DNA from 2 places in the Bacillus sp. BC08 genome. Region 2 is predicted to be linked to the other one. Evidence: riboswitches for the same ligand, from Rfam matches in the RefSeq annotation. Region 2 holds a riboswitch; the other holds the start of a gene.
What was found. A riboswitch is a leader RNA that binds a small molecule or an ion and turns the genes downstream of it on or off. The one in region 2 is predicted to bind lysine.
Positions count from the first base shown of each region.

Region 1: linked by a shared signal. The riboswitch ahead of ACXVYO_RS17240 (amino acid permease) and the one ahead of lysA (diaminopimelate decarboxylase) in region 2 are both predicted to bind lysine.

Region 1 covers NZ_JBTGPA010000034.1:231,956-235,579, forward strand. The annotation lists gene gapN (NADP-dependent glyceraldehyde-3-phosphate dehydrogenase) at 1-9, shown strand, start outside; gene ACXVYO_RS17235 (DUF3626 domain-containing protein) at 84-1,175, opposite strand; lysine riboswitch at 1,596-1,783, shown strand; gene ACXVYO_RS17240 (amino acid permease) at 1,930-3,354, shown strand; gene ACXVYO_RS17245 (ABC transporter permease) at 3,415-3,624, shown strand, end outside.
Region 2 covers NZ_JBTGPA010000023.1:109,366-112,989, reverse strand. The annotation lists gene ACXVYO_RS05495 (phosphoadenylyl-sulfate reductase) at 1-310, opposite strand, end outside; gene ACXVYO_RS05490 (YezD family protein) at 397-540, opposite strand; SAM riboswitch class I at 613-721, opposite strand; gene lysA (diaminopimelate decarboxylase) at 838-2,154, opposite strand; lysine riboswitch at 2,335-2,516, opposite strand; gene ACXVYO_RS05480 (DUF3888 domain-containing protein) at 2,606-3,001, opposite strand; gene ACXVYO_RS05475 (LTA synthase family protein) at 3,257-3,624, shown strand, end outside.

The DNA of each region.
Region 1 (3,624 bases), on a different contig from region 2:
TTAGTTTAATCTTATATGTAGAAGCTGATCTAATTTTGGATCAGCTTCTTTTTATATACATCCTTCCAAAAATAATAGCTTATTTATTTCAAATTCTGATTTGGTTTTCCAAATCGAACTAAAACATGCCATAATAATTTTAATTCCTGAAGCACTTCTTCATACGTTCCACGATCACTCCAGGATAGTGGATTCCTTTTCAAATCCACTACAGCAGAGCCAATTATATGTGCATCGATACAATTATTTCGTGCAATGCGTCTTGCCAAAGATGGCATTTTTGAACCTCTAAAATCCATCGGAACTTCATCCACCGTAAGTACAAAACCCATGTGCCAATACAAATCAATAGAATACTTCAGACAAATTTCTTCTAAAGTTCTACCTACATTCGTACCCTTAAATGAAGGATCTACAACAAGTGCTTCCACATCTTCTTTAAGAGAAATATCTCCATGAATCTGTGCTTCAATATAATGATTAAGATTACGAGCTGACTCTTTGTTTACGAAATCTATAAACGGCCTTTCCAAGTTAGCCAGTAAATGATGAATAAGTCTTGTTGGAGTCAAATTCCCTTCACCAATTGCAAAATCTCTTACGAATGTCTCTTCCAAAAGAGCAGCTAAAATCATATCAAACTCTTCATAAGTACCCTTTTCTTTTGGATCTTGATGCGAATCTAAATACGTATATGTAGAGCGATAAGAAACTTTTGGTGATAAGAGGAGATAACATGATCCAAAGCGCGGGGCAGGTCCATCTGGATGTAGCATTACATTTAGCGCCCCATATTTGGGACGTTCATTATTCGTTACGCCTTCCAATTGATATGCGCCTCCAAATATCCTCTGTTCCCAAAGGTCACGTTCACCACCCGGATAAGCAGACACACTTCCATTAGATAGCAATGTTTCAAACTGACTTTTATATATTCCTTGCTCAAACAGTGCTTCAGCAATATTTTGCATATTCGAATCTAATCTGTCTGGATGAAAGTGTAAAGCAATCCTCGCATTTGCTTTTAAATGAACGACAGCTTCTTCAAACATTTCATCAGTAATATTAGACATTTTCAATATATGGTTAATTGTTGCTTTAGCCTCATGTTTTTCGTTCTCTGCATATTTTGAAATGTACTCTAAAGCAAATAATTGAGATCTTGATAATTCCATAACCAAACCTCTCCTTTCATTGAAATGACCTTAATCATTTCAATGAAAAGCTTGTTCTTTCCTTCTTATGAAACGAAGCCTGTTAAAAAAATAAATACTTCGGATTAAGATTTTCAGACAAAATTCTTTGTACTGTAAAGTGGAACTTTAATCAGTGGGGGGCTTGATTCCCACCTAACTTCTTTGCCTCCGCTGAATTTTGAGGTGAGGGTCTTACTGCCCATTAATGCGGGGTAAAATTGACCTTCACTCTGTCGCTATTTCCTCTGCACAACTAATAAACGCTACAGCCCTTCCTAGCCCCTTTTTAATAACAAACTCTTCTCTATAATCTGATTATTACTATATCCATTGACGTACAAAAATTCATTTGTTACTCTTAAATACGTTAATTTAATATTTTAATCCTCATTCGTATCTCGGTGAGGTAGAGGTTGCAGTCATTAAGAGTATCATTTCAGGAGATGTAGTGGCATTGATGAAGGAATGAGAAAGGAATGATTGCCGAAGTAAGCCCGTGTCCACCATGCACGCTTGCTGGGTCTGCATTTAATAAGTGCAGAACTGTCACAAACGAAACGTTTCATTTGTGGAGAGCTATCGAGAGGTATGTCGTGGGTTTCTTATAAGATAGAAAGCATGTAGCGGCAAATTACGTGCTTTTTTTGTTTTGTTTGGGACTTCTCTTCTCTACTAAGAAGACATACATATCTCCTCGCTTGACTTGGTTATACTAACTTTGGAGGTATTTTCTATGCAACAAAAAAAATGGGGCTTTTGGGTACTAACAGCTTTCGTTGTCGGTAACATGGTTGGCGCTGGGATTTTCATGGTGCCAAGTACGTTGGCACAAACAGCAAGCCCTCTCGGTGTCACTTTAGCTTGGTTAACAACAGGGTTTGGTGTTTTAATGCTAGCTCTTGTTTTCGGTAATTTAGCAATTCGTCGTCCTGATTTAACGACAGGACCACAAAGTCATGCATATGCTTTATTCTCATCACCAAAAAAGAAAAAAATGGCTGGTTTCAGTATGGTGTGGGGATATTGGGTTGCAAACTGGGCAAGTAACGTTGCCATCATTACATCTTTCGCGGGATATTTATCACTCTTCTTCCCAATTATGAAAGATACACGACTACTATTTTCAATCGGTTCTTTTAACATAGAAGTCGGAAAACTAATTACATTTACGATTTGTTCCATCTTACTTTGGGGAACTCATATTATATTAACAAACGGTGTAAGCGGAGCTGGAAAGTTAAACTTCTTAGCAACAACAACGAAAGTAACTGGATTCCTTTTATTCATCGTCGTTACGTTATTTGCATTCGAAGCTTCTAAGTTTGGACAATGGTACACACCGATGATCGATAAATCAGGTGTATCACACGGTCTTCTTTCACAAGTAAACTTAGCTGCTCTTACAACGCTTTGGGCATTTATCGGAATCGAATCGGCAGTACTTTTATCAAACCGTGCTACCTCTCCTAAAACAGTAAAACGCGCAACAGTTGCAGGATTACTTATTACAGTTGCGATTTACTTAGGAATTACCATTTTAACAATGGGTGTACTTCACGTTGATACATTACAAGCTTCTGAACGTCCATTAGCAGATGCATTAAATGTTGCAATGGGTCATGGCGGCGGGAAACTGATGGCATTACTTGCTCTTACTTCCCTATTCGGTTCCATCTTAGGCTGGATTTTATTAAGCTCAGAAGTACCGTATCAAGCAGCAAAAGAAGGTTTCTTCCCTTCCTTCTTCACCAAAACGAACAAAAAAGGAAGCCCAATTTACTCATTACGATTAACAAACATTATGTCGCAAGTGTTCTTATTCTCAACATTATCAGGAACTATTGCGGAAGCTTATACATTCGTTATTACCGTATCAACACTGGCCTACCTCATTCCATATCTCGTTTCACCAATCTTCCAGTTAAAACTAGTCGCAACTGGTGAAACATATAAAAATGAAATGCGGGCAAGAATTACAGATGGTATAGTCGCAGTGATCGCACTTTGCTACGCACTATGGGTTATTAAAACCGGTGCATCCGATATAAAAACGTTCCTTCTCGGAATTGGTTTATTCGTAATCGGCTTTGCCTTCTATCCATTAATGAATCGTGATCAGAAAAAAAATAACGAAAAGAAAAACGAGCAAGTTGCATAACGCAATTTGCTCGTTTTTTCTTTTATAAAACATATATAATAGAACAAAGAGGTGAAAAACATGTCAATCGAATCACTATGGAGCAGTCGCTTCCAACAACATATGCAAAATATCATTACATACTTTGCACGTATGATTAACGGTTTACTATATAGCTTTATCTTTATTTCATGCGTTGGTGCATACTACTATGCTCAGTTTCTAAAAGCATCTCCTTCTAAAGGAATAGCTTTACTACTCATCACGATTGTACTTACATTTATTATAACG
Region 2 (3,624 bases):
GTTCATCAAGTGTAAGTTCCGGCTGTTTTTCTATAATATTTAATGAAGGAAATCGTTCCCGCACTTTTAGAATTAATTCATACGTTTCGCGAAAATGAACATTTGTATCTAAAAATACAACTTTAGCAGATGGATTTACTTGGTTTATAAGATGTAGTAATACCATCCCTTCCACTCCAAAGCTACATGCGTATACAATTTCACTTTCATATTCTTTATAAGCCCAACTTAATACTGATAGCGCGCCTTTCGTTTCATCTTCTTCTGAAAATGGAACATTATTTTCTTCCCACGTTTCATACGTCAACATGTTTTTTCCCCCTGTAAAAGCAAAAAGACGGTTTTAACCTAATATAATAGGTTAAAACCGCCTCTAGTTTTTCTAGTCAGCGCTTTTTACTTTAAACGTACCTTTTCACTTTTCTCTAATTGAATGACTTTCCCATCTTGCACAACAATTGTAATTGAACCATATTTCATATCAGCAAGCATCGCTTGAATTTTCTCAGATACTTCCTCAAAATGTTCCCGTACACTCACGCGAACAGCCCCCCTTTTTATTCATAAAAAAAATCTTTCCCATTTCGAAAAGACTGTTCGGTAATATATTTTACCTTATCTTTCAAAATGGATTCCATTTTGCTGGATTTAGCACCTTGCTTTCTATAAGCAGGTTGCCGAGCTTCTTCGGGCCAGTTCCCTCCGCTTCTCTTGATAAGCTTTGTATTTGTATTTTATCACAATTCTGATTTTTTTCAATCCTAGTTTTCCGATATATTTTAATTATTTTATTTTACAAAAAAGGAATTGCCCATCCGAACAACTCCTTTTCTCTATTTAAACAAGTTCTTTAATACGTATGCGATCGTTCCCAATAATATTTTCATATGTTTCGCGTTCTACAACAATTTGTGATGTGCCGCCTTTCGCGAAGACGACAGCCGGTCTACGAATCCGATTATAATTGTTCGCCATCGAGTACCCGTATGCCCCTGTACAAGAAATTGCTAGTAAATCAGCAGAAGCAACTTTCGGTAGAGTAATATCCCAAATTAACATATCTCCACTCTCACAGCACTTCCCAGCAATCGAAACAACTTCCTCGTTCTCATCATTCCCTCGATTCGCTAACATCGCTTCATAACGAGCGTTATATAAAGCAGGTCTTAAATTATCAGTCATCCCACCATCCACTGATACATATTTCCGAATACCAGGAATGTCTTTCACAGATCCGACTGTATAAATTGTCGTTCCAGCATCCCCTACAATACTACGGCCTGGTTCAACCCATATTTCTGGCAGGGGATAATTACATACTGTAAATTGCTCCCTCACCGTACTTGTTACAGCTCGCACATATGTCTCAAGAGTTAATGGTGTATCTGACTCTGTGTAGCGTATTCCGAATCCTCCGCCTACATTTAATACTTTTACTACATAGTTCGCGCGCTCTCTCACTTCTTCTAAAAATTGATGAAGAACTTCAATCGCTCGAACAAATCCAGCCGTTTCAAATATTTGTGATCCGATATGTGAATGAATTCCTAACACATTATAATTTGATTTTTGTAAAGCAAGCTCAATTGCTTGCATCGCTTGACCATTTGACACGCCAAATCCAAATTTCGAATCATCTTGACCTGTTGTAATATATTCATGTGTGTGCGCCTCTACTCCAGGCGTTACACGAATTAATATGTTCACAAATTTCCCATGTTGCACTGCTAAATCATGCAAAATTTCTAATTCTAAGAAATTATCCACGACAAAACAACCAATATTTTCCTGCAGAGCCATCACGATTTCTTCTTCTGTTTTATTATTGCCGTGAAAATGAATACGAGATGCTGGAAATCCCGCTTGAAGCGCAGTATATAATTCCCCACCAGAAACAACATCTAATGACATATTCTCTTCACGAGCTACTCGGCACATCTCCATGCACAAGAACGCCTTGCTTGCATATGCTACTTGATAAGAGAAACCACTTTCTTTAAACGCACGATGAAACGCGCGGCACTTTCCTCGAATAGACTCTTCATCGTATACATAAAGTGGTGTTCCGTATTGTTTTGCTAGCTGCGTCGTATCGCACCCTCCAATTTCTAAGTGTCCTTGCCCATTGATTCGGCTTGTGCCGTGTAAATACATTTGAATTCCTCCCTTATTTCCTCTAAAACTCATAACCCCAATCTTCTATTCATTGCAGCACGCTTTTAGATAGACAAAAAACGCGCGGAACAATGTTCACACGCGTTTCTTATTAGGAAAAATATATATTGAAAAAATAAACGAGTTGTTATCTCCTCAAAATAAGAAACCGCATCAACATCTCCAAATAGCTCTCCATAAAAGAAATATTATGACAGTACTACATTTATTCAATGTAGTCCCAATATATGAATAAGATGGTTATTCTTATATTTCGGCAATAGTCCCTTTCAACCTATGATCACAGATTCCATTAAATCTCCCATAGCTTACTCTTTCCTATCGCGGCCTCTACCTTTGAGAGTAGATGAGGTAAGTCTATTTAATTTTCAAACATCTAATTGATGCTATTAACAATACCAAAGGACCATTTTATTTGTCAAACATTTTTTTATATTGTTTTTTTACAGTTTAGTTTCGTATCATTTGGTAAGCGCTTTACTGAAATCTTTGACACTTCCCATTCGCCTTCTTCATTATTAAATGTAATCGTTACCTTCTCAAATGGTGGAGCAATTTTCCCAGCAACTCGTTCATACTTCGTTACTTCAATACTTGCTTGAAATAAATATGTACCGCTATACACTTTTTTTAAACTAATAATTTTAGGACATTGATAAGGCTTCAAGCTCCCATATTGTTTTTCAATTGCTTTATTTATTTTCGGAAATAAAACAGAATAAAGGGCATCTTCCATAAGAGGTGCATCATATTGGGCTACCGACAAACTCGGTGAAGCAAAAAGTATAACACTACTGCATACTATAAAATATAATAATTTTCGCATTATAACCTCCGTATTATTACACAATTCTTTCTGCGCACGATAATAATCATACATAGAAACTCCGTTTTATTGTCTCCCACTGCCCTTTTTCTACTCAATTATTATAAAAAAGCCCACAACTCTCTTTTATTTTCGTATAATGATACTCATAGTATAATAAACATAATAACAAAGGACTGTTCGTATATATAAAATGAGGCGCTAACCAAACCGGCTCAAAAGAACAGTCATGCTTTTTTAGGAGAGGAGTATATTATGCTACAACGTCTGTTTCCAAAACTGCGATTCGCACTCGTTGCAGTCGTTTTATTATGGATAAAAACATATATTGTGTACAAGCTAGCATTTGATATTAAAATTGATAATTTCTTCGAAGAATTTATGCTTTTTATTAATCCACTAGCTGCGTTACTTTTATTTTTCGGTTTTGCTTTATTTGCATCTAAACACCGAAACCGCATTATAGTTGGAATCAGTTTTATACTGTCCTTTATTTTATTTGGAAATGCAATGTTTTATGGGTTTTATAACGATTTCGTTACGTTCCCGGTTTTATTCCAAACAAATAATATGGCTGATTTAGGGACGAGTATAAAAGAACTCTTTACGTACAAAACATTACT